DNA from 2 places in the Methylobacterium radiodurans genome. Region 1 is predicted to be linked to the other one. Evidence: riboswitches for the same ligand, from Rfam matches in the RefSeq annotation. Region 1 holds a riboswitch; the other holds the start of a gene.

Region 1 (11,688 bases):
GGCGGGACGCCGGAACAGGATGTCGAGCCGGGTCCCGCGGACCAGCCGTTCGAGGAGAAGCGGGACGAGGGCCGCGCTCGCCGTGACGACCAGGGAGGCGAGCCCGATATCCATGATCAGCCCGGTCTCGGCGATGAGCGTGCGGGTGGCGGCCATCGGCAGGAAGAAGGCGAGGTAGATCGCGAGGGAGCGGCTGCCGCAGTACCGGAGGGCCCCCGCGACGGGACCGCCCGCCCGGGTCAGCAGCACCGCGGACGCCACCAGGGCGAGCGCCCCGGCACCCCGAGCAGCAGGCCGAGGCCCGGCAGGCTCGCGAGCGCCGGGGTGCCCGGTCCCGAGACCGGCGTGAGGGCGAGCCAGCCCTCGGCCAGCGCCCAGAGCGCGAGGGCGCCGCTCGCCGGCCCGGGCCTCGCCCGGACAGCCTCCGCGAAGGTGAAGACGCGGCCCGCGAAGAGGTAGCCCGCCACGAAGAAGACGTAGCGCGCGCAGAACTCCTCCACGAGGTAGGAGGGCGTCTGGGGCGGCAGCACCTGCAGCAGCGCCGCGGCCCCGAGCAGGACCGGGCCGGGAAGCCGCCGCAGCAGCTTCGTCACCACCGAGAACACCGCCAGCAGGTAGATGAACCACAGGGTGGCGTAGGGCTCGACCATTGCCAGGGCGAGGTGGCGCAGCATCGCCGTCGGCCCGCCCTCGCCCGCGATCTCGCCGTACTTCGCGGCCGACTGGATCAGCAGCCAGAGACCGTAGAAGTAGGCGAAGTGCACCACCCGCTTGTCGGCGAAGGGGCGCCAGCCGCGCCCGATCACCCGGCCGAGGAACAGGCCGGAGAGCAGGAAAAAGGCCGGGATCCGGAAGGGCTGGGCGAAGGCCACAAGCGGGTGCAGGAAGCCCTCGCCGCCCAGCGCCGCGCCGGTGCTGAGCGTCGCGTGCATCGTGACGACGAGCAGGATGCAGAGCCCCTTGGCCACGTCGACCCAGGCGAGCCGCGGGCTCGTGTCATTGAGAGGTTCGAGCCGCGGGCTCGTATCATTGAGAGATTCGAGCCGCAGGCTCGCTCCGCCGAGCGATGCGGGGTGCAGGCCCTCCTCCGCCACCGTTCCGGCCCGCGACTCCATCCGCGCCTCCCCGTCCTCCCGACATGCAACCAGCCGTCGTCAGCATCGTGCCAGGATTCGCGGCCCGAGCGCAGCGTTCGGTGAAGACTTGGTTAAGGCGCCTAACGGTCCCGGTGCGCGCCGCGGCGCTCGCGGGTCGTCCTCGTGGCGGCGTGGAAGTCGTCGGGCTTGGTGCGGACCCAGGCGAGGAAGCGGGCGATCTCCGGATCCGCCCGCAGGGCCTCGACGTCGGCGAGCCGGCGGGCGATCTCGGCCTCGCTGTAGCGGGCGTGGATCGCCGAGTGGCAGATCTGGTGCAGCCGCACCGTGCCCCGGTGCGTGCCGCCCTTCAGCTTCGGCGTGAGATGATGCAGGCTGGAACGGGCGCCCGGTGGGATCTGCCGGTCGCAGAGCGGGCACATTACCGGCGCGGCCGCGAGCGGCCCGTGCGTTGCCGGGTCGTCGTCGCGCCACCTGCGCTCCCGCCTGCCCAAATCCGCTCCTCCCGTCCCGGCATATGGTGCACCGGGTGCCGTTCAGCGCACCTCGGCCGCCGCGGCATCGGGACACGCGCGGGCGCCCCCGAACAGGGCTACGGCCTCCTTGTCCCGCGCGCCCAGGATGCTGACATGGTCGCCCGGCAGTGCTTCGAAGCGAGCCTTGCCGGCCTCCGCCAGCCGGCGGCCGAGGCGCTCCGGCACGACCGGGTCGTCCGTGCCGTGCACGATCAGGATCGGGCCGCGGAGTCCCGCGATGCGCGCATCCGACCGGTAGGTGTCGCGCAGGAGCCAGCCCGGCGCGGCGGGAAAATGCACGCGCGCCGCCGAGACCAGGGAGTCGAACGGCGCCTCCAGGTAGAGGCCGGCCGGCGCTCCGGCCGGAGGCAGGCGCGCCGCCACCGCTACCGCGACGGCCGCCCCGAGCGAGTGGCCGTGGAGCAGGACGGGCGCGCCGGGCGCCCGCGCGCGGGCCTCCGCGACGGCGGCGAGCCCGTCCGCGATCAGCCCCTCCTCGGAGGGCGCGCCGGTCGAGCCCGGATAGCCGCGATAGGCCGGGGCCAGCACGCCCCAACCGGCCGCACGCCAGGGATCGGCGGCGAAGCGCTCGGCGTGGAATTCCGGCATCGAGGCGTTGCCGTGGAAGCTCACCACCACGCCGCAGCCCGGGCGCGGCGCCCGCCACAGGGCATGGAGGCGCTCCCCGTCCGCCGTCCCGACGGTGATCGCTTCGGTTCCCGCGGGCGCGGCCCGCTCGCCCACGGAGGCAACGTCCTGATAGGCGCCGGGGTAGATCAGCCGCCGCTGCGCCAGGGCCAGAATGCCGACCAACCCTGCGCAGAGCACGACCGCGGCGGCGGACAGGATGATGAGGATGCGCATCGGGACGCTCGGGCCGGGAGAGGCGCACCGTTATAGCCCCGCTGCTCCCGCGGGCGAGACGCGGTCGTCCCGGCGAAGTGCGGAGCCGGTAAGGGCGCGCGGGCGCGTCGCGGTTCGCCTCCTCTCCGGTGAGCGGTTGCGGCCTGTCAGGCCAGGCGACTGCCGCAGCATTGACAAGGCCCGGTAAACCACGGAGGCTCCCGCCCGTTCCGAGGGGAGCCCCCGTGAGGGGGGCTGAGATTGGGCCCGGCGGCCCTGACCCTTGAACCTGATCCGGCTCATACCGGCGGAGGGACGGGAACCTGCGGCCTGCACTTGGGGCCGGACTCTCATCTGCCCCTCTTCCGTGATTCGGATCGCTCCAAGGAACCAGGGAGAGATCCACCATGAACGCACCCGTCCTGCCCAAAGACGTGAAGGGCTCGCCCGAGAGCGTCACCACCGGCCCGGTCCACGGCTCGCGCAAGGTCTACGCGCCGGTCGCGGGCCGCGACGACATCCGGGTGCCGTTCCGCGAGATCGCGCTGACCGACCCGAAGGAGGCGCCGGTCCGCGTCTACGATCCCTCCGGGCCCTACACCGAGACGGACGCGCGGATCGACCTCGCCGCCGGCCTGCCGCAGGTGCGCGAGCCCTGGATCGCGGCGCGCGGCTACGCCACCGCCGAGGCCCGCGCCGTCAAGCCCGAGGACAACGGCTTCACCTCCGCCGACAAGCTGGTCGCCCCCTGCCCGGCCGAGCGCACGCTGCGCAAGGCCGCGCCCGGCCAGATGGTGACGCAGTACGAGTTCGCCCGCGCCGGGATCGTCACCGAGGAGATGATCTACGTCGCCCATCGTGAAAACCTCTGCCGCGAGCAGATGCTGGAGCGGGCCGAGGCCGCGCTGGCCGACGGCGAGAGCTTCGGCGCGGCGGTGCCGGCCTTCATCACCCCCGAATTCGTGCGCGACGAGATCGCCCGCGGCCGGGCGATCATTCCGGCCAACATCAACCACACCGAGCTGGAGCCGATGGCGATCGGCCGGAACTTCCTGGTCAAGATCAACGCCAATATCGGGAACTCGGCCGTCACCTCCTCGGCGGCGGAAGAGGTCGAGAAGCTGGTCTGGTCGATCCGCTGGGGCGCCGACACGGTGATGGACCTGTCGACGGGCCGCAACATCCACAACATCCGCTCGTGGATCGTGCGCAACTCCCCCGTGCCGATCGGCACCGTGCCGATCTACCAGGCGCTCGAGAAGGTCGGCGGCGACCCGCTCAAGCTCGACTGGGAGGTCTTCAAGGACACGCTGATCGAGCAGGCCGAGCAGGGCGTCGACTACTTCACGATCCACGCGGGCGTGCGCCTCGCCCACGTGCCGCTCACCGCGCGACGCGTCACCGGCATCGTCTCGCGCGGCGGCTCGATCATGGCGCGCTGGTGCCTCGCGGGCCACCGCGAATCGTTCCTCTACGAGCGCTTCGACGAGATCTGCGACATCATGCGGGCCTACGACGTCTCGTTCTCGCTGGGCGATGGGCTCCGCCCCGGCTCGATCGCCGACGCCAACGACGCCGCGCAGTTCGCCGAGCTGGAGACGCTCGGCGAGCTCACCAAGATCGCCTGGGACAAGGGCTGCCAGGTGATGATCGAGGGCCCCGGCCACGTGCCGATGCACAAGATCAAGGTGAACATGGAGAAGCAGCTGCGCGAGTGCGGCGAGGCGCCGTTCTACACGCTCGGCCCGCTGACCACCGATATCGCGCCGGGCTACGACCACATAACCTCCGGCATCGGCGCCGCGATGATCGGCTGGTTCGGCACCGCGATGCTCTGCTACGTCACGCCGAAGGAGCATCTCGGCCTGCCGAACCGCGACGACGTGAAGACCGGCGTCATCACCTACAAGATCGCCGCCCACGCCGCGGATCTGGCCAAGGGCCACCCGGCCGCGCAGCTGCGCGACGACGCGCTCTCGCGGGCCCGGTTCGACTTCCGCTGGGAGGACCAGTTCAACCTCTCGCTCGATCCCGACACGGCGCGCAGCTACCACGACGAGACCCTGCCGAAGGACGCCCACAAGGTCGCGCATTTCTGCTCGATGTGCGGGCCGAAATTCTGCTCGATGAAGATCACGCAGGACCTGCGCGCCGAGGTGCTGGCGATGGAGGAGGCGGGCGCGGTGATCCACACCGCACCCGTCATGTCCGAGGCCCAGCGCGAGGCCGGCATGAAGGCGAAGTCTGAGGAGTTCCTGGCCGAGGGCGGCAAGCTCTACGTCGACGCCGCCGAGTAGGCGCGGCAGACATCCGCGACGGTGCGGGGCGGCGGGGACCGGACGGTCGCCGCCGCCCTTTTTCGTGCCTGTTCGAGCCCGTACAATTTCTGGTGAACCGGTAAGGGCGCGTTAACGGTTCTTCTGAAAGTCCCCCGGCTGTTAAAGCCGCGGTCATCATCCGGGCGCCAGATGGGACCTCAGTGATCTATCGGAGGCCCATGGCCATGAGCGAGATCGGCAGCGTGCAACCGGCGGAACGGCCGGCGCCCGTCGTCGCGTCGATCGCGAGCGCCGCGCCGACACGACTGGTCGCGGCCGAGCCCGAGCGCACCCCGCTGGAGCCGGCAGTGAGGATCGACCTGAGCGCGGATGCGGACGCCCCCTCCCCCGCGCCGACGGAGGCGGATTACCGCGCGCAGTACGTGCGCGACGCCGAGGCGCGGCAGATGGTCTATCAGGTGGTCGATCCGGCCTCGGGCGACATCGTCGTCCAGCTGCCGAGCGTGACGGTGCTGAAGGCCCGCGCCTACGCCGAGCGCGAGGCGGCCCAGACGGCGCGCCCCGGCGCGCAGACGGCCCAGATCGACCGGACCGCCTGAGGGCGCCGGTCTTCCGGTCCGCAAACGAAGAAGGCCGGGGCGATTCGCCCCGGCCCTCTCTTCGTTCGGCCTCTTGTCTTTGGCCGGAGGGTCCGGGCGCCGCCGCGAGGCGGCGCCCGTCCCGGTCTTAGCGCAGGAGCTGCAGCACGCTCTGCTGGGCCTGGTTGGCGAGCGAGAGCGCCGAGACGGTCAGCGACTGGCGGGTCGAGAGGGCCTGCGAGTTGGCCGCCTCCTCGTTGAGGTCCGCGTCGGTGAGCTTCGACGAGCCGGTCTGCAGGACGTTGATGATCTGCTTGTTGAAGTCCTGCCGGTTCTGCACCACCGACAGGTTCGAGCCGAAGGTCGAGGCCTGGGAGCGGAGGGCCGAGGAGGCCTGCGTCAGCGACGTGATCACCTTGTTGGTCGAGGAGATGTCCTCGAACTCGTTCAGGCCGTTCTGTCCGAGCCGAGTCAGGCCGAGACCCGCCGGATCGAAGGTGACGCCGATCAGGTTCATCGTCGATGAGCCCTTCTCGTTCAGCGTCAGCTTCAGCGTGTCGCCGTTCAGCAGGTTGACGCCGTTGAACGAGGCGTCCTGAGCCGTGGACTTGATGTTGTCCAAGATCTGGTTGAACTGCGAGAGCAGCGACTTGCGGGTGTTCTGCGAGTTCACGTCCGCAACCGGGGCCTGCGCGGTCGAGAACAACGTCGCCGCCGTGCCACCGATGGTGCCGCCGTCGGCCGCGCTGCCAATCGTCGACGAGGCGTAGTCGTTCGTCGTCGAGATCGTCAGCTTGCCGCTGGCGTCCAGCGAAGCCTGCATGTTGTTCAGGGCGAGCTTCGTGTTGAGGTCATCGAGCGTCTTGACCGTGCCGTTGGTACCGTCGCCGAAGGTGACGTTGACCGCGGTGCCGCTGTTCAGCGACCCGAAGGTCAGCGTCTTGCCCGAGAGACCGCCGGGGGTCGATGTGCGGGCTGCGGTGAAGCTCGTATCGGTGCCTGCATTGCCGCTCAGGCCCAGCGCGGACAGGGCGTTACCGGACCCCGTGATGTTGAGGTCCGCGAGCGTGCCCGTGCTGATTTTCAAGGACCCGTTGGTCGCGACCGACGAGTTGGTCGCGCCGGTCGCCGTCTTCAGCGTGGCCGATCCGCTCGCGTTGGTCGTGGTCTGGGTGCCGGTCGCAAGGTCGATCGCGGTGAGGACGTCGGCGACCGTACCGCCCTGGAGGTAGACAGTCGAGTTGCCGTTGCCGTCGGTTACGATGTTGCCGTTCTTGCCGGACCCGCTCGCGACGTTCGCGGCCGCGGGAACGGCGGCGTTCTTGAAGCTGATGGTCTTGCCGTTGACGTTCAGCGTCGAGCCATCCTGAAGCAGGGTGCCCAGGGAGCCGGCCGCCGTCGTGCGCGTGACCGAGACCGTGGCCGTGCCGGAGCCCGTCGAGGACGTGAGGCCGAGGGCCTTGAGCTGGTCGGCCTTGCCGCTGATCTGGAGGTCGGCACCGGTGGCAGAGTTGAGGACGATCTTGGCTGAGGCAACGTTGGAGGCCGTCTCGCCGGTGGCCGTGGCGACCGTAGCGGCGCCGGCCGAGATCGAGGCGGACGAGACCCCGCTCGCGAGATCGACCGCACTCAGCAGGTCGCTGATTGTGGCGACGTTGCCGTTGGCGCCGAGATAGACGGTCGAATTACCGTTGCCGTCGGTCGCGACGTTCGAACTGGCGATGAAGCCGTAGCCGGTCGGGACCGTGCTGGTGGTTGGGGCGGCGGTCTTCGAGAACGTGATGGTCTTGCCGTTTACGGTCAGGGTGTCTCCGTCGCCGAAGCCGGCGGCAGCACCGCCCGTATTCAGCACGGTGGCGCCCGTTGCGCCGGTGATCGTGCCGCCCGTCATCGTTCCGGCCGCACCGAGCTTCGTCGTGCCGGACACCGCCGCGCCGTTGGCAGCCGTACCGTCGTACAGCACGTTGCTGGTCGCCTGAGCACTCAGATACGACGTCGTCCCGCGCAAATCCGAAGCCGTTGCGCCGGTGATCGTGGTCGAGACGTTCGACTTGGTCGAGTAGCCGATCGTCGCCTGCAGCGCCTGGTTGGCGACCGACTTGGCGTTGTCGACGAGCTTCTGCAGCGAGGTGATGCCGGTGTTGGCGGCCTGGATCACCTGCACGCCGTTCGAGATCGAGTCGAGGATGTTCGAGAGGTCGCCCGCGCGGTTGTCGAGGCCCTGGGCCGTGAAGAACGAGCTCGGGCTGTCGAGGGCGGAGTTGACCTTCTTGCCGGTCGCGAGGCGGTTCTGCGTGGTCGACAGAAGGGCGGCCGTATCCTGGGCCACGAGCAGGTTCTGCCGCGTGGCAGACGAGAGAGTGATGTTGGACATCGGGGCGATCCGTGCTGATCTGAAGACCTGCCTTTCTGGCAGTCGCCCCAGAGATCACGCGGGCCCTTGCCGAGGCCTTAATCTGATCCGCGAGGTTCCTCGCCTGAGACGCCAAGCGCGGTTTTTCCGGAGCCCGCGTTGAGTCACGGTTAACGAAGTGTGACTAGGGTGGCGTCAGGTTATCCGGAGAGCACGCCATGCCCCTGCGCATCGAACTGAAGCCGTTCGAGCGGCTGATCATCAACGGGGCGGCGATCCGCAACGGTGAGCGCCGCGCGGCCTTCCTGATCGAGACGAGCTGCAAGTTCCTGCGCGAGAGCGAGATCATCACCGAGAGCGAGGCGGACACGCCCTGCAAGCGCCTGCACCTGACGCTGACGGTGATCTACCTCACGGAGGAGCCGACCGGGCCGCTGGCCCTGTTCTACGCGCAGGCCGCCGAACTCGTCCGGCAGGCGCCCGGCACCGCCCCCTACCTGGCGGCGATCCAAGAGGAGCTTGAGGCGGGCCGGCACCACGCCGCGATCAAGCGCGCCCGCGACCTCGTGGCCTACGAGCGCGCCGGGCTGGAGCGCGCCGCCGAGCCGGCCTCCGGCTGAGGCGGGGCTTCAGCGCCCCTGCAGGCCGGACGAGAGGTTCTGGTTGATGGCGATCAGCGCGTCGAGCTTCTCGCGCGAGGGATCGACCATAGTGTCGAGGATCCGGCGGAACACGAAGGCCGCGAGGTTGGCCACGTTCTGCTGCAGGTCGGGCGGCAGCGGGCTGTCGGCGTCCGTCGCGGCGGTCGCCAGGATCGTCCAGACCTTCTGGTTGAAGGTGAGCACCGCGTTGAGCCCGTCCGCCTGGTTGTCCCAGTCGTCGCGCACCGCCTGGAGCTGGCGGGCGGCCTTCATCAGCACGGCGGCCTCCGCCTCCCGCGGGTTGAGCGCGACCTGCGCGGTTCTGGCATAGGCGTTGGCGGCGTAGCTCATGCGGACACGATCCCTGCAACCCGTTCCCGGACGGCGGATGCCGCCTGAGGGGCATCGCCCGGGATTGATCCCACGAGTATGCTTAAGGGTCTGTAAGCGCCGGTCGCCGCAATCGCGCCCGCATGCGGTGCCAGACCCGCGCCGGTGCGGGGAGGCTCTCGGCCTCCGGGATGCTGTCTTGCGATGACGAATTTTCTGCTCGGGGCAGTGGCCGGCGCGCTCTTCGCCTGCGTCGGCACCATCGTGGCGGTGCGCCATCCGGAGATCCAGACCCGCCTCGGGCTTCGGCCCGCGGTGCTGCTGGCCGCGGCCCCTGTGCCCGCGCCGCGGCCCGAACCCGCCTGCCCGCCCCCGCCGACGGCCCAGAAGGTCGGCGGCGTCGACATGCTGCTCTCGCCGCGCCGCTTCTGGTGGATCGCGCCCTGAGCGCGGCGGGGTCGAGCGTGTCCGACGGTCAGACGCTGCTGAGCAGGAACATCAGCGCCGTCGTGGCGACGGTGGTGCTGAGGAAGCCGCAGAGGGCGGCGGCGAAGGAGGGGCCGGTCGGGGCGGCAGCCCGGGTACCGAGGTCCTGGCCGAGATCCTGGTCGATCTGCTGGCTGAGGCTGTGGTTCATGGCGGAATTCCTGTCTGCGGGCTGGCGCCGCGCATGAGTTAACAGTGCGGTCAAGCTCGCGCGGCTTCTGTGCGGCGGCGCACGGGCTCGATCGGGTTCGGGGATGATGCGTACGGGTCGGCCTCGCCGCCGCTAGTCGCAGCGGTTGATCCGCTTGGCGACGCGAAGGGCACGCAGCTCGCTGCGCAGGTCGATCGCGACCACGCCGGCCCCGCACTCGTCGAAGGCGTCGCGGGCATCGTTGTAGCGGTCGCCGACCTCGTCGAGCGTGTCACAGACTCGCTCGCGGTCGCCGAGGCGCGCTTCCTGACGGGCCTGATAGCGGAGGGCGACGGCCTCATCGACCTTGCGCCGGGCCTCGATGCAGGCCGGTGCCGCGAGTGCTGTCTGCGCCGACAGGGCGAGCCCGAGTGCGGCGATGGCGTTTGAGGATCGTTTCATGGGAACACCGTGGAACGGGCTTACAGGCGACGGGCCGGACGGCGGCGTGCGCCCGCGCGTATGTTTGACGTGGTCCGATGCGGTCCGTCTCCGGACACGGGGTTTGTGGAGGCTGAGGGCGGTCTCCCTGGACCGGGACGCCCGCATCTCCTGTCGTCTGGCTGTGAAACGGCAGAGCTAAGCCGATGGTTCCGCGGGGTGTTTCGCACCGCGGCGGCGCGAGACCAGGAGTTCGGCGAGGGTGACCGGGACGAAGCCTTGGGCATCCACACCCACGTCGTACTGCCTGGGGATCGGCTTGAGCTGCCCGTGCGAGTGGCCGTGCAGGTTGAGCGCGCCGCGCCCGATGCCGTTCCAGGTCCTGAACGCGTAGTGGCACAGGACGAGGCGGCGTGCCTCGACCGTGATCTCGGCATAGGCCCCGACCCAGGCCCAGCCCGGCGCCGCCAGCGTCTCGGGGCCATCGTTGTTGCCGCTGATCAGCCGCTTGATCCCCCGCAGGTCGGCCAGGATCTCGCAGATGCGCGCTTCGCTCGGGCCGAGCGCGAAGTCGCCCAGATGCCAGACCTCATCCTCGGGCCCGACGCGGGCGTTCCAGGCGGCGACCAGGGCATCGTCGTGCGCCGGCAGGTCCGGGAACGGCCGGCGATCGAGCCGCAGCACCCGCGGATCCCCGAAATGTGTGTCGCTGGTGAAGAAGACGGTCATGGCATGGTCCGGATCCCACATATGACGCGCGGCGGCCGGTCCGGCTCCGCCGCCGATGCGGACAGCGTGCTGCCGGGCCGCCGGATTCGGCTGGACAGGATGCGGCGCGGGCATTAACCAGAGCGGCGACGCGGGCGTAGTTCAGTGGTAGAACGTCAGCTTCCCAAGCTGAATGTCGTCGGTTCGATCCCGATCGCCCGCTCCAATCCCTTTTCCTATAGCTGACAGGCCCTTGCGAGGCGTTCTTCACGCGCTTCGCGCTGCCCCTGAAACGGCGGGATACAACGGGGATACAACGCCCCCTCGAATCACGCCCCCTCTCCAAAGGCCAGGGAAGGGCTAACCGTGCCGTGGTTCGCCCCTTGCCGGGCGGCCACGGATCCCCGAGGATCGCCCCATGACGCACGCCCCCTCGAAACGCCTGCCGGCCTGAGCCAGCCGTCTCGTCCGGAAATCCGGACGGCCATGCGTTCCGTTTCGAGGGAGGGCACCATGCCCGTCTACATCACCGCCGACCTGCACCTCGGCCATGAGGCGTGCCTGTCCTACTGCGCCCGTCCCTTCCGCTCGATCGCCGAGCACGACAGGGCGCTCGTCGACCGGTGGAACAATCGGATCACCGACGTCGACGACGTCTACGTGCTCGGCGACTTCAGCATCGGGCTGTCGGCCCGGGAGCTCCGCCGCGTCTTCGGCGAGCTACGGGGGCGCAAGCACCTCGTCGTCGGCAACCATGACGGCGCGAAGACCCTGGCCCTGCCGTGGGCGAGCCCGCCCCGGGACATCCTGCGCGTCACCCTGGAGCGGACGCAGCTCTTCCTGAGCCACTACCCGACCCGGTCGTGGCCCGGCATGCACGCCGGCACCCTCCACCTCTACGGCCACACTCACGGCGCCATCCAAGATACGCGGCATTCCTGCGACATCGGGGTTGACCGGTGGGCGTACCGGCCGGTCACCCTGCGCGAGATCCGGGAGCACCTCGCGACGCATGCCGGCCCCCTAGAGGAGGAGATCGCCACCGCCGACGAGCGCACTCTCCGGAGGCTCGCGGCGTGATGCGCGGATCCTACACCTACAGCGAGCCCCCCGCGGGAGCAGTGACCTGCCGGACGTGCGGGCGGATGAACCTCGCGATCTCCCGCAACGAGGCGGAGCGCCGCGCGGCGGAGGCGAACGCGCATCGGCGGCCGGGGGACCCCCGACCGCCGGTTACGGTGGCTTATTTCAGCTGCTGCATGCGCCCCCGGTACAGGCCGGCCAGGCTTG
Region 2 (11,688 bases), 690 kb from region 1:
TCCTCATCCTCAATCGGCAGATGCCGCGCTCCTTTGCCAACTGTTACGCGATGCTGGTGGAGCATCTCGACCTGATCGCCGACGCCTACGGGCGACGCGGCCCGAGCCAGCGGCTGGCCAGCAACATGCTGGCGCGGCTGGAGGGCGAGGACATCGACCGGATCTTCACCGCGGGGCTGCACGAGTTCGTGACCGCCTTCATCGCCGAGAACAACCGGGTCGGCCAGGCAATCGCCGAGCAGTATCTGGTCTGACCGAACTGCCAACCGTAGAAGACCCGCATGCGCCTCTGCGTCGTCCATGAGACCCACTACACCTACGAGCAGCCGGCCCGGAGCCTGATCCAGGTCCTGCGGCTGACCCCGCGCGACCACGATGGGCAGTATGTCCGGCGCTGGCGCATCGACACCTCGGTCGACGGGCGGCTGACCGAGCGCGAGGACGGATTCGGCAACGTCGTCCACTGGTTCACGCCCGACGAGGCCGCCGACGCGCTCACCGTCCGGGTGACCGGCGAGGTCGACACGCTGGAGACACACGGCATCGTGCGCGGCGCGGTCGAGCGCCTGCCCGACCTGTTCTACCTGCGTGAGACCGATCTCTGCGTCGCCAGCCAGCCGATTCAGGACTTCGCCGAGCAGGTCCGGGACGCGGGCGAGCGCGCCGCTCTGCCGATGCTGCACCGCCTGCTCGCCGCGGTGCACGAGCGGGTCCGCTTCGCGCGCGGCCCGGCGAGCGCGGCCGTCACCGCCGCGAAGGCCTTCGAGGTGGAGCAGGGGGTCTGCCAGGACGTCGCCCACGTCTTCATCACGGCGGCGCGCCATCTGGAGATCCCGGCCCGCTACGTCTCGGGCTACCGCAAGCGGGAGGACGAGGACGAGGGCGCCGAGACGCCGCACGGCTGGGCGGAGGCGCTCGTCCCGGATCTCGGCTGGGTCGCCTTCGATCCCGCCCACGGCACCGGCACCTCGGAGCACTACATCCGCGTCGCCAGCGGCCTCGACTATCTCGGCGCCGCGCCGATCCGCGGCAGCCGCACGGGCGGCGGCACGGAGACGCTGGACGTCACGCTCAAGGTGGAGCAAGCCCAGGCCGCCCGGCAATCCTGATTGCTGCCCCGTTCTCGAAACGCCCGCGCCGGCAGCGGGCGAGAAGCTGTGCCCGCTCATGACCTACTGTGTCGGTTTGCTCGTCGAGGACGGGCTCGTGATGGTGGCCGATACCCGCACCAATGCGGGGCTCGACGACATCTCGACCTACCGCAAGCTGCACCACTTCAACGTGCCGGGCGAGCGCGTGATGATGCTGGCCTCGGCCGGCAACCTCTCGGTGACGCAGTCGGTGCTGAGCCTGCTCTCCGAGGGCGTGCCGGGCGAGGACGGGGAGCCGGCGACGAAGCTCGTCGAGGCGCCGACCATGTTCCAGGCGGCGCAGCTGATCGGACGGGCGATCCGCCGCGTGCGCGCCATCGAGAAGGCGGGCTTCGAGGCGGCGCAGATCCGTTTCTCGATCTCGCTCCTCTTCGGCGGCCAGATCGGCGACGAGCCGATGCGGCTGTTCCTGATCTACTCGGCCGGCAATTTCATCGAGTGCTCGACCGACGCGCCCTTCCTGCAGATCGGCGAGCACAAATACGGCAAGCCGATCCTCGACCGGGCCGTGAAGTTCGAGACGGACCTCTACGACGCGCTGAAGGTCGGGCTCGTCTCGATGGATTCGACCATGCGCTCGAATCTCGGCGTCGGCCTGCCGCTCGACATCGCGGTCGCGCGCCGCGGCGCCCTGGCGCTGGAGGTGAACCACCGGATCGAGGCGGGCGAGACCTATTTCCACGACCTGCGCGAGCGCTGGTCGGCGGCTCTGCGGGCCGCCCACCGGGCGATCCCGCGCCCGCCCTACGGGCCGGCCCCGGCGGCGAAGTAGCCCGCTACCGCACGGCCCCGTCCCGCGTTAAGCTTCGTTCCCGACGCGGAGTGCCGGGGGGACGCCGTGCGACGCCTGCTCAAATTCCTTCACACGATGGGGGCGATCGGGCTCATGGGCGCGATGGCCGCGCTCCTGGTGATGCTTGCCCACGCGCCTTCGCCCTCGGCGCTGGAGGGCTACGCGCTGATGCGCGGCGCGATGGGCGCGGTCGCGACCTGGATCTTCTTCCCCTCGCTCGCGCTGGTGCTGCTCTCGGGGCTCCTCGCCATCGCCTTCAACCGCGCCTTCCACAACGCGGGCTGGGCGCTCCTCAAGCTCGCTACCGGCATCCTGGTCTTCGAGTCCGGCTTCGTCGGCATCCTGGGGCCGATGCAGGAGGAGGCCCGGCGCAGCGCCGCCGCGCTCGCCGGCAAGGTCGATCCCGCGACGCTCGCCCAGTCGCTCGGTGCCGAGCGCGGCACGCTCTGGGTGATCCTCGCGGTCGCCACCGCCAACGTCGTGCTCGGTGTCTGGCGGCCCCGGATCATGCGGCGTCCCGCCAAGCCTTGAGCAGACGGCGGATCTCCGCCTCCGGATCGGCAGCGCGCATCGGGCCGCCCATGACGGCCAGAGTCGTCGCCCCCGCTGAGCGGCACTCAGCCGCTTGCTCCGCCGAGACGCCGCCGAGCGCCACCACCGGCAGTCCCGTGCCTGCAGCCGCCCGGATCGTGTCAGGCCCGAGCGCGGGGCCGTAGCCCGGCTTGCTCGCGCTCGCGAAGATCGGGCTCAGGGTCGCGTAGTCGGCGCCCTCCGCTCCGGCGCGCGCGACCTCCGCGACCGAATGGGCGGAGAGACCGATCAGGGCGCCCGGTCCCAGGCGGGCGCGCGCCGCGCCGATCCGGTCGAGCCGAGCGCCGGACAGGTGGACGCCGTCGGCTTCGAGTTCGGCGGCGAGATCGACGTCGCCGCCGACCGTGAGCACCGCGCCCGCTGACCGCGTCAGGTCGCGCAGCCGGGCACCGAGGCGGCGGCGCTCGGCCTCCGCCATGTCCCGGTCGCGGAACCAGATCCAGCGCGCCCCGCCCGTCAGGCAGGCCGTCACCGTGTCGGCGAGCGGCCGTTCCGAACCATGCCGGTCCGTGACGACGAGGAGGGGCCAGGGAAGGCTACGAGCCGACAAGGCCGAGCTGCGGGCTCGACGGCTCAGCCCGGCCCCGGCGCGGGATCCGGCCGGCGAGATGCGCGTCGCGGCCCGCCTCGACGGCGCGGCGCATGGCGCGCGCCATGCGCACGGGGTCGTCCGCCTTCGCCACCGCGGTGTTGATGAGGCAGGCGGCGGCGCCGAGTTCCATCGCGATCACCGCGTCGGAGGCGGTGCCGATGCCGGCATCGACCACCACCGGCACCTTGGCGCGGCGGCAGATCAGCTCGAGATTGGCCGGATTGGCCACGCCCATGCCGGAGCCGATCAACGAGCCCATCGGCATGACGGCCGCGCAGCCGATGTCCTCGAGGCGCTGGCAGACGATCGGGTCGTCGTTGCAGTAGGGCAGGACCGTGAAGCCCTCATCCACGAGGTGGCGGCAGGCCTCGATCAGCTCGGCGACGTCGGGGTAGAGCGTCTCGCGGTCGCCGATCACCTCGACCTTGATCCAGGTCGTGTCGAGCGCCTCGCGGGCCAGTTCGGCGGTCATGATCGCGTCGCGGGCCGTCTCGCAGCCGGCGGTATTCGGCAGGAAGCGCTTACCCTTGAGGATCTTCACCGTGTCCGAGCCGTGGCCCTGCAGCGAGACGCGGCGGATCGAGGCGGTGACGATCTCGGCCCCGCTCGCCTCCACAGCGTCGCGCATGATCGCCTGGCTCGGATAGCCGGCGGTGCCGATGAACAGGCGGCTGCCTAAGTTCACGCCGGCGATCACCAGCGGGTCGTCAGTCCCGGTCCGCAGCGGCGTGACGGTGTTCTGTTGCTCGCTCATGCTCAGCCTCCCTGCATGGCGCGGACGATCTCGACGCGGTCGCCGTCGCGAACCGGCGTCGCCTGCCAGTCGCGGCGGCGCACGACGCGCCCGTTGAGCGCGATGGCGACGCCCTCCGGGCTCTCGATGCCGGTCTCCTCGGCCTCGGCCCGGAACAGGGCCTCGACCGTCTCGGCCGCGATCTCGCGCGGCTCGCCGTTGATCAGAATGGTCATTGGGCTCTCACGCGATCGCTCGCGCCTCCGCCCGGAAACGGGCGAGCGTGAAGGGGCGCGCCACTGCGGGGAGCGCGCCGCTGGTGAGCAGGGCGGCCATCGCGTCCGCGGTCGCGGGCGCCAGCAGGTAGCCGTTGCGGTGATGGCCCGTCGCCGCGACGAGGCCCGGGGCCAGCGTGTCGATGATCGGCGCATCGTCGTCCGAGGTCGGGCGGTAGCCGCTCCACACGGCCTCGACTGCCATCTCTTCGATGCCCGGCAGCACGCGGCGCGCTCCCTCCAGCAGGGCGTAGAGCCCGCCCGCGGTGACGCCGTCGCGGAAGCCGCAATCCTCGACCGTCGCACCGACGATCAGGTGCCCGTCGCCCTTCGGCGCCATGTGGACCTGCTCGGTCCAGACCATGTGGGAGAGGGTACCGGTCTGGCGCGTTGTGCGCAGAGCCAGCGACTGACCCTTCAGCGGGCGGACGGGCAGGGCGAGATGGTCGGGCAGCAGGCCTGCCGCGCCGCTCCAGGCGCCGCTCGCCAGCACGACGGTGCCGGCTGTCACAGCGCCGCGCTCGGTGACGAGCCCGGTGACCCGCGATCCCGTCCAGTCGAGCCCGGTCGCGGCGCAGCCCTCGACGACGGTGACGCCCGCCGCCCGGCAGGCGAGAACCAGCGCCTGCATCACCTTGCGCGGGTCGACCTGATGGTCGAGCGGGCAGAACACGCCCGCGGTGACGGATGGGCGAAGGGTCGGTTCGCGGCGGCGCACCTCGGTGCCGGAGAGCCACTCCGCGGCGACGCCGGAGCGGCGCTGCAGGTCGTAGCGGAAGCGCAGGCGCTCGACCTCGTCGCGGCCGATGGCGAGCACCAGCGTGCCCTCCTGGCGATAGTCGATGTCGAGACCGGCGGCCGCCTGGAGCGCGTCGCGGAAGGCCGGCCAGCGGGCGAGCGAATCGATGGCGAGCGGCAGGAGGAGATCGGAGCCCGGCTCGTGCTCGGCGGCCGGTGCCAGCATGCCGGTGGCCGCGAGGCTCGCGCCCGCGCCGACCCGATCGCGCTCGACCACCACGACCTGCTTGCCAGCCTGGGCCAGGCGCCACGCGCTCGCGAGCCCGATCAGGCCGCCGCCGACGATCGCGACGTCGGCCCGGGCGGGGAGAGCGCCGGAATCGCCGGCCTCGCCGAGGCCGCGGCGCTGTCCGATGGGTGAGGCGGGCCACTGTGCCACGCAAGATCTCCGCGTCTGCCCGCAGGGATCGGTGGCCTTCCGCTTCGTGGTGAAGCGTGCGAGCCCGTCAGGGGGCCCCGGTCCAATCCCTACGCCGGTATGAGCCGGATCAGGTTCGAAGGATTTCCGCGCCGCAGGCTCTGGTGTGAGCGTGCCAGCGGTTTCTCAGCCCCTTGCCGGGGATCTCCCTGGAACAGGCGTGATGTGGACCCGGCCGCGGGCGGGGTCAAGACGGCGGGATGACAGGGGAGGCGGATGGTCGATTCGGGCCGAGCGGCTTTCCCTCTCCCCGCCGTGCGGGGAGAGGGCTCCGGCGACCTTGTCGTCGCTGGAGCGAGGCGGCAGCCGAAGGTGAGGGGGCCTCACCGCAGAAGTCTCTGCCGGAGCCGCCCCCTCACCGCCGCTGCGGCTTCGCCTCCGCTTCCCGCAGGCACGACAGGGTGCCTGCGGGCCTCTCCCCGCACGCGGAGAGAGGAAAAAGAGCGCCTTTTTCGTGAACGATCCTGCCCCTCACGCCCGCAGGCGTTCCAGAACCGCGGCCTTCGCCTTCGGCTTGTACACGGCCATCGGCTCGGGGAAGCCGTCGAGCTGGTGCTCGCCGCAATGCTCCGGATCGCCCCAGAGGAAGTCTACGAAGGGCTTCGACATCAGCAGCGGCTCGCCGAGCAAGCGGTTGAGGCGCGACAGGCGGCTCGCGAGGTTCACGTCCCGGCCGATCACCGTAAAGTCGAGCCGCTGGCCCGAGCCGACATTGCCGTAGGCCGCCTCGCCGTGGTGGAGCGCGATGCCGGCCGTGACCGGTACGGAGAAGAGGTGCAGGGCGTTCGCCTCGTCGAGGGCGGCGAGCGCCGCCTCCGCCGCGGTCAGCGCGCCCTTGGCGGCGCCGCCGAGATCGTCGCCGGGCTCGCGGAAGATCGCCAGCAGGCCGTCACCCAGATATTTCAACACCTCGCCGCCCTCGCGCTCGATCGGCGGCACGAGGCAGTCGAAGAACACGTTGAGGAGATCCACCGCCTCCTCGGGGGTCATGTCGGCGGAGATGCGGGTGTAGTCGCGCATGTCGGCGAACAGGATCGCCGAGCGAATGCGCTTGACCTGTCCGCGCCGGATGTCCCCGGACAGGATCGCCCGGTGCGGCTCGTCGCCGACATAGATCCGCAGCACGTGATCGAGCTGCTTGTTGACGAGGCGCATCTCCATCACGGCGGCGAGCGCCGGCATCACGAAGCGCAGGATCGCGATGTCGTCGTCGCGAAAACCTTCCGGAGAGCGGGTCGCGAATGTGATGCCGTTGCGGGTGCCGTTGGTGAAGAAGAGCGGTGCCACGACGTAGTGCGTGTAACCCGCGGCCCGCAGCTCGGGCAGGATGCTGTAGGGCACGTCGCCAGGCTCGGTGAGGTCGAGCAGCAGCCACTCACCCGATTCGTGCACGGTATAGAACGGGCTCTCGTGATAGGCCCGCTCCGAAACCTCACCGTGCGGGAACAGCCGCACGGTCGTGCCGGATTCGGGCGTCCAGACGCGGCCGACGCCGGAATACTCCGAGTGCAGGGTGTCGATCGCCGTCGAGGCGCGGTCCACCGGCACGCCGATCTGGTTTAGACGCTCGGCCAACCCTGAGAGCAGGTCGTCGGCCTGGGGCAGTCGCGCGCCCTCGCTCAGGAGCCAGTCGCGGATGGCCACGCAGGTCTGGAGCGCGCCGAAGGGGACGTCGTCCGCCTCCGACCCATCGGCCAGGGCCGTGGGCGGTACGGGCTGTGGCGGGCGGCGTTCGAGCATAAGGCCAAGGTGGTGGGTCGGCCATGCAAAGCAAGGCACGATGCCGGCAACGTGTGGGACAGGCTGCCCCACCCGTTCGCGGCGATGTGCGCGATCTTAGCGCAACCGCCGCGCGAGTCGAAAGACGCGCGGCGGGAATGCTCAGTTGTCGAGGAAGCTCCGGAGCTTCCGCGAACGGCTCGGGTGCTTCAGCTTCCGGAGGGCCTTCGCCTCGATCTGGCGGATGCGCTCGCGGGTCACCGAGAATTGCTGGCCGACCTCTTCGAGGGTGTGGTCGGTGTTCATGCCGATGCCGAAGCGCATGCGCAGCACGCGCTCCTCGCGCGGCGTCAGCGAAGCGAGCACGCGGGTTGTGGTCTCGCGCAGGTTCGACTGGATCGCCGCGTCGATCGGCAGGACGACGTTCTTGTCCTCGATGAAGTCGCCGAGATGGCTGTCCTCCTCGTCGCCGATGGGCGTCTCGAGCGAGATCGGCTCCTTGGCGATCTTGAGGACCTTGCGCACCTTCTCCAGCGGCATCGCCAGCTTCTCGGCCAGCTCCTCCGGGGTCGGCTCACGGCCGATCTCGTGCAGCATCTGGCGCGAGGTGCGGACGATCTTGTTGATCGTCTCGATCATGTGCACCGGAATGCGGATGGTGCGGGCCTGATCGGCGATCGAGCGGGTGATCGCCTGCCGGATCCACCACGTGGCGTAGGTCGAGAACTTGTAGCCGCGGCGGTACTCGAACTTGTCGACCGCCTTCATGAGGCCGATGTTGCCCTCCTGGATAAGGTCCAGGAACTGCAGGCCGCGATTGGTGTACTTCTTGGCGATCGAGATCACGAGGCGGAGGTTCGCCTCAATCATCTCTTTCTTGGCCTGACGGGCTTCGCGCTCACCCTTCTGGACCATGTTGACGATGCGGCGGTACTCGCCGATCTCCAGGCCCGTCTCGGAGGCGAGCGTCAGGATCTGCTCGCGCAAGGACTCGACCTGGCGGCCGCCTTTCTCGACGAGGTTCTTCCAGCCGCGACCGCCCAGCGTACCGACGCGCTCCATCCAGTTCGGATCGAGCTCGTAGCCCTGGTAGTGGCGCAGGAACTCGTCGCGCGCCACGCCGTGGCTCTCGGCGTAGCGCATCAGCCGGCCCTCGTGGCTGATCAGGCGCTTGTTGATGTCGTAGAGCTGCTCGACCAGCGCCTCGATGCGGTTGTTGTTGAGCGAGAGCGACTTCACGTCGGCGACGACGGTGTCCTTCAGCTCGACTTGGCGTAGGTTCTGCGCGTCGGTGTTCTGCTCGCCCGCGGCGCGGCGCTCCGAGCCCTCGTTCTGCGCCCGGCGCAGCTTGCGGTAGTTGTTGGCGATCGCGTCGAAGGTCTCGAGAACCTTCGGCTTGATCTCCGCCTCCATCGCCGCGAGGGAGACGTTGTTCTCCATGTCGTCTTCGTCGTCGCCACCCTCGGGCGGGGCCTGCTCGCCGTCCTCGCCCTCGGCCTCCTCGCCCTCGGCGATTTGCGGCCCGCCGCGCCCGTCCGGGCCCGCGTAGGTGGCTTCGAGGTCGATGATGTCGCGCAGGAGGACCTTGCCCTCGACGAGCTCGTCCCGCCAGATGATGATGGCCTGGAAGGTCAGCGGGCTCTCGCAGAGGCCCGCAATCATCGCCTCGCGCCCCGCCTCGATGCGCTTGGCGATGGCGATCTCGCCCTCGCGCGACAGGAGCTCCACCGAGCCCATCTCGCGCAGGTACATGCGCACGGGATCGTCCGTGCGGTCGGTCGGCTCGCGCGTCGTGGTGGTGGTGGCGACGGCACGGCTGGTGGGCGCGACCTCCGCGACCTCGGAGCCCTCGGGCTCCTCGTCGTCGGCGGCCTCGCCGTTGGCCGGCTTCTCGGCCGCCGCCTCGTCGGTCTCCTCGGCCTCGACGACGTTGATGCCCATCTCCGAGAGCTGGGACAGCACGTCCTCGATCTGGTCCGGGTCGGACTGCCCGTCGGGCAGGACCTCATTGACCTCCTCGTAGGTGATGTAGCCGCGCTTCTTGGCGAGCTTCACCATCCGCTTGACCGACGCATCGGTCAGGTCGAGGAGCGGTCCATCCGTCTGCTGCTCCGGAGCGGTATCCGCCTCGTCCCGTTCCGTTGCCTTGGTCGCCATGATCAGCCTATTGTTTTGTCCGGCGGTCCGATGACGGGGCCTTCCGGCCGCTTCCGCATCATCGGCGCCGCACCGCGCCTGCCGCGCGCCCGGACTTTCCGGCCGCGCCCTATTCCACATCCCGTATGCAAGCGTGACGCTTGACCGATTGTTAACCATGCCGCACGAATGCGGCGCGTGCCTGCCAATGGCACAAGGATCAGGCCACAGTCGAGTCGCTCGTCTCGGACGGTGTCGTCTCCGCCTCCGCCGCCAACACGACCGCCAACCCCTCCTTGGCCTGACAGAGCCACATCCAGTTCGCTTCGGTCGGCTCTTCGGCGAAGGCCCGCTCTGCTTGACGGAGTTCGCTATGTAGCGCTCCGGCCTTGCGGTGCAAGATCATGGCCTGTCTCAGAGCGTCTTCACGCAGGGCAGGGTCGGCGTGCGGCTCAAGCGTCCGCCAGTCACGCGAGCGGGCCATCGCGGTGAGGCGGGCCGCCGATTCCCCGAGCCCGGCCCGCGCCAGCCGCGCCTCGATCACGGCCCGGTCCGGGTCGCCGGCCTCCGCCGCGCAGTCGAGGAGCAGCGACAGGATCGCCCGGGCGTCCGGGTGCTCGAATTCCAGCACCATCAACTCGTCGGCGAAGGCGCCGATCATGTCCGGATGGACGAGGAGCAGGGCCGCGATCACCGCCTCGCGCACGGGCGCGGCGCCCGCAAAGCCCGCCGAGGCCGTCATCGAGGGGCTGGGGGCGGCCCGCATCCTGGGCGAGGGGGGCGGATCACCGGGGCGGAGCCGGCGCTGGAAGCCGGTCGCGTAGCCGCCCGATCGCGGCGGGGCGCCGGGCTGGCGCGGAGCGTTGCGGGGCGAGAGGCCGCGCAGACGCTCCTCGATCTCGTCGCGATAGTAGCGCTTCACCGTCTCGTCGCGGATGCCGCCGACCGTCTCGCGGAGCGTCGCGGCGAGCCGCGCCCGGCGCTCGGGCGTGTCGGTCGGGCCGGCGGCGAGCGCGTGCGCCCAGAACACCTCGACGAGTGGCTGCGCCGCGGCGAGGACCCGGTCGATCGCAGCCGGCCCCTCCGCGCGCAGGAGGTCGTCCGGATCCTGCCCCTCCGGCATCACGGCAAAGCGCAGCGACTTGCCCGGGGTGAGCAGCGGCAGCGCCACCTCCAGCGTTCGGTGGGCGGCGCGCTGGCCGGCCTTGTCGCCGTCGAAGCAGAGGATCGGCTCGTCGGCGTGGCGCCAAAGCAGGGCGAGCTGCTCCTCCGTGACCGCGGTGCCGAGCTGCGCCACCGTGTTGGGGTGGCCGGCGAGCGTCATCGCGATGGCGTCGACATAGCCCTCGACCGCCAGGATGGTGCCGCGCTCGTGGGCGGGCTGGCGGGCCTGATGCAGGTTGTAGAGGCCCTGACCCTTGTGGAAAAGCGGGGTCTCAGGGGAGTTCAGATACTTCGCCTTGGCGTCGGCCTGCATGGCCCGGCCGCCGAAGGCGATGACCCGGCCGCGGGCGTCGCAGATCGGGAACATCACCCTGTCGCGGAAGCGATCGTAGGGCACGGCGATGTCGTCGCCCGTGACCAAGAGGCCGAGCTCGGCCATCAGGCCCTTCTCGACGTCCTTGCCCGCCAGGAAGTCCCGCAGGCCGTAGCGTTCGCCCGGCGCGTAGCCGATGCGGAAGCGCCTCAGCGTCTCGCCGCCGAGGCCCCGCCGGTCGAGGTAGTCGCGGGCCGCCGCGCCTGCGGGCGCGCGCAGGCGCTCCTCGAACCAGGTAGCTGCCAGCTCCATCACCTCGATCGCGCCCCGGCGCTTGATCTCGATCGCCACGCTGTCGGCGGAGGGGGCGGGCAGCGCGACTCCGGCCTCGGAGGCGAGGCGCTCGACGGCCTCCGGGAAGGTCAGCCCCTCGGTCTCCATCAGGAAGGTGAAGACGTCGCCGTGCTTGCCCGAGGAGAAGCAGTGAAAGAACTGCTTCTGGTCGTTCACGTAGAAGGAGGGCGTCTTCTCGGCGTTGAAGGGTGACAGACCGCGCCACTCGCGACCGGCCTTCTTCAGCTTCACGCGCCGCCCGACCACGTCGGAGGCCGGCAGGCGGCTGCGGATCTCTTCGAGGATGTGGGGCGGGTAGCGCACGGGTCTCGGCGGCCTGACGAATCCTTCGGCGGACCCGTGATTGTAGCGCAGGCTCGCCCATCGCGGGGTTAAGGCGCCGCGCCTGTGAATTGCGGTGACGGCAGGGCTCAGGCGTCACCGTTCCAGAGCCACGCCGCGCCGCGCACGCCCGAGGCGTCGCCGTGCAGGCTCGGGCGGATCGGCGTGTCGAAGGCGTCCGAGAAGACGTGCGGCGCGGTCTCTTCGGCGAGGCCGTCGATCAGTTCCGGCACCCGGGAGAGGCCGCCGCCGATCACGATCACGTCCGGGTCGAGGATGTTGACGACGTGGGCGAGCCCGCGCCCGAGCCGGTCGCGATAGGCCGCGACG

The links. Region 1 has a riboswitch for thiamine pyrophosphate ahead of thiC (phosphomethylpyrimidine synthase ThiC). Riboswitches for the same ligand answer to the same signal wherever they lie in the genome.
Region 2: another riboswitch for thiamine pyrophosphate. It lies ahead of thiO (glycine oxidase ThiO); the one in region 1 lies ahead of thiC (phosphomethylpyrimidine synthase ThiC).

What each region holds. Positions count from the first base shown of each region.
Region 1 is NZ_CP029551.1:2,941,430-2,953,117, reverse strand. Features, by position in the region: partial or broken gene DK427_RS13775 (acyltransferase family protein) at 1-968, opposite strand, end outside; gene DK427_RS13770 (HNH endonuclease family protein) at 1,217-1,588, opposite strand; gene DK427_RS13765 (alpha/beta hydrolase) at 1,631-2,473, opposite strand; TPP riboswitch at 2,676-2,785, shown strand; gene thiC (phosphomethylpyrimidine synthase ThiC) at 2,860-4,749, shown strand; gene DK427_RS13755 (hypothetical protein) at 4,956-5,330, shown strand; gene DK427_RS13750 (DUF1522 domain-containing protein) at 5,458-7,683, opposite strand; gene DK427_RS13745 (flagellar biosynthesis repressor FlbT) at 7,881-8,282, shown strand; gene flaF (flagellar biosynthesis regulator FlaF) at 8,292-8,654, opposite strand; gene DK427_RS13735 (hypothetical protein) at 8,838-9,080, shown strand; gene DK427_RS26360 (hypothetical protein) at 9,109-9,270, opposite strand; gene DK427_RS13730 (hypothetical protein) at 9,403-9,711, opposite strand; gene DK427_RS13725 (metallophosphoesterase family protein) at 9,889-10,419, opposite strand; tRNA gene DK427_RS13720 (tRNA-Gly) at 10,550-10,624, shown strand; gene DK427_RS13715 (metallophosphoesterase family protein) at 10,912-11,478, shown strand.
Region 2 is NZ_CP029551.1:2,248,238-2,259,925, forward strand. Features, by position in the region: gene DK427_RS10350 (alpha-E domain-containing protein) at 1-254, shown strand, start outside; gene DK427_RS10355 (transglutaminase family protein) at 282-1,109, shown strand; gene DK427_RS10360 (proteasome-type protease) at 1,168-1,923, shown strand; gene DK427_RS10365 (hypothetical protein) at 1,990-2,475, shown strand; gene DK427_RS10370 (thiamine phosphate synthase) at 2,450-3,085, opposite strand; gene thiG (thiazole synthase) at 3,072-3,881, opposite strand; gene thiS (sulfur carrier protein ThiS) at 3,884-4,096, opposite strand; gene thiO (glycine oxidase ThiO) at 4,104-5,312, opposite strand; TPP riboswitch at 5,381-5,511, opposite strand; gene DK427_RS10395 (adenylate/guanylate cyclase domain-containing protein) at 5,823-7,091, opposite strand; gene rpoD (RNA polymerase sigma factor RpoD) at 7,233-9,227, opposite strand; gene dnaG (DNA primase) at 9,427-11,340, opposite strand; gene DK427_RS10410 (ROK family protein) at 11,448-11,688, opposite strand, start outside.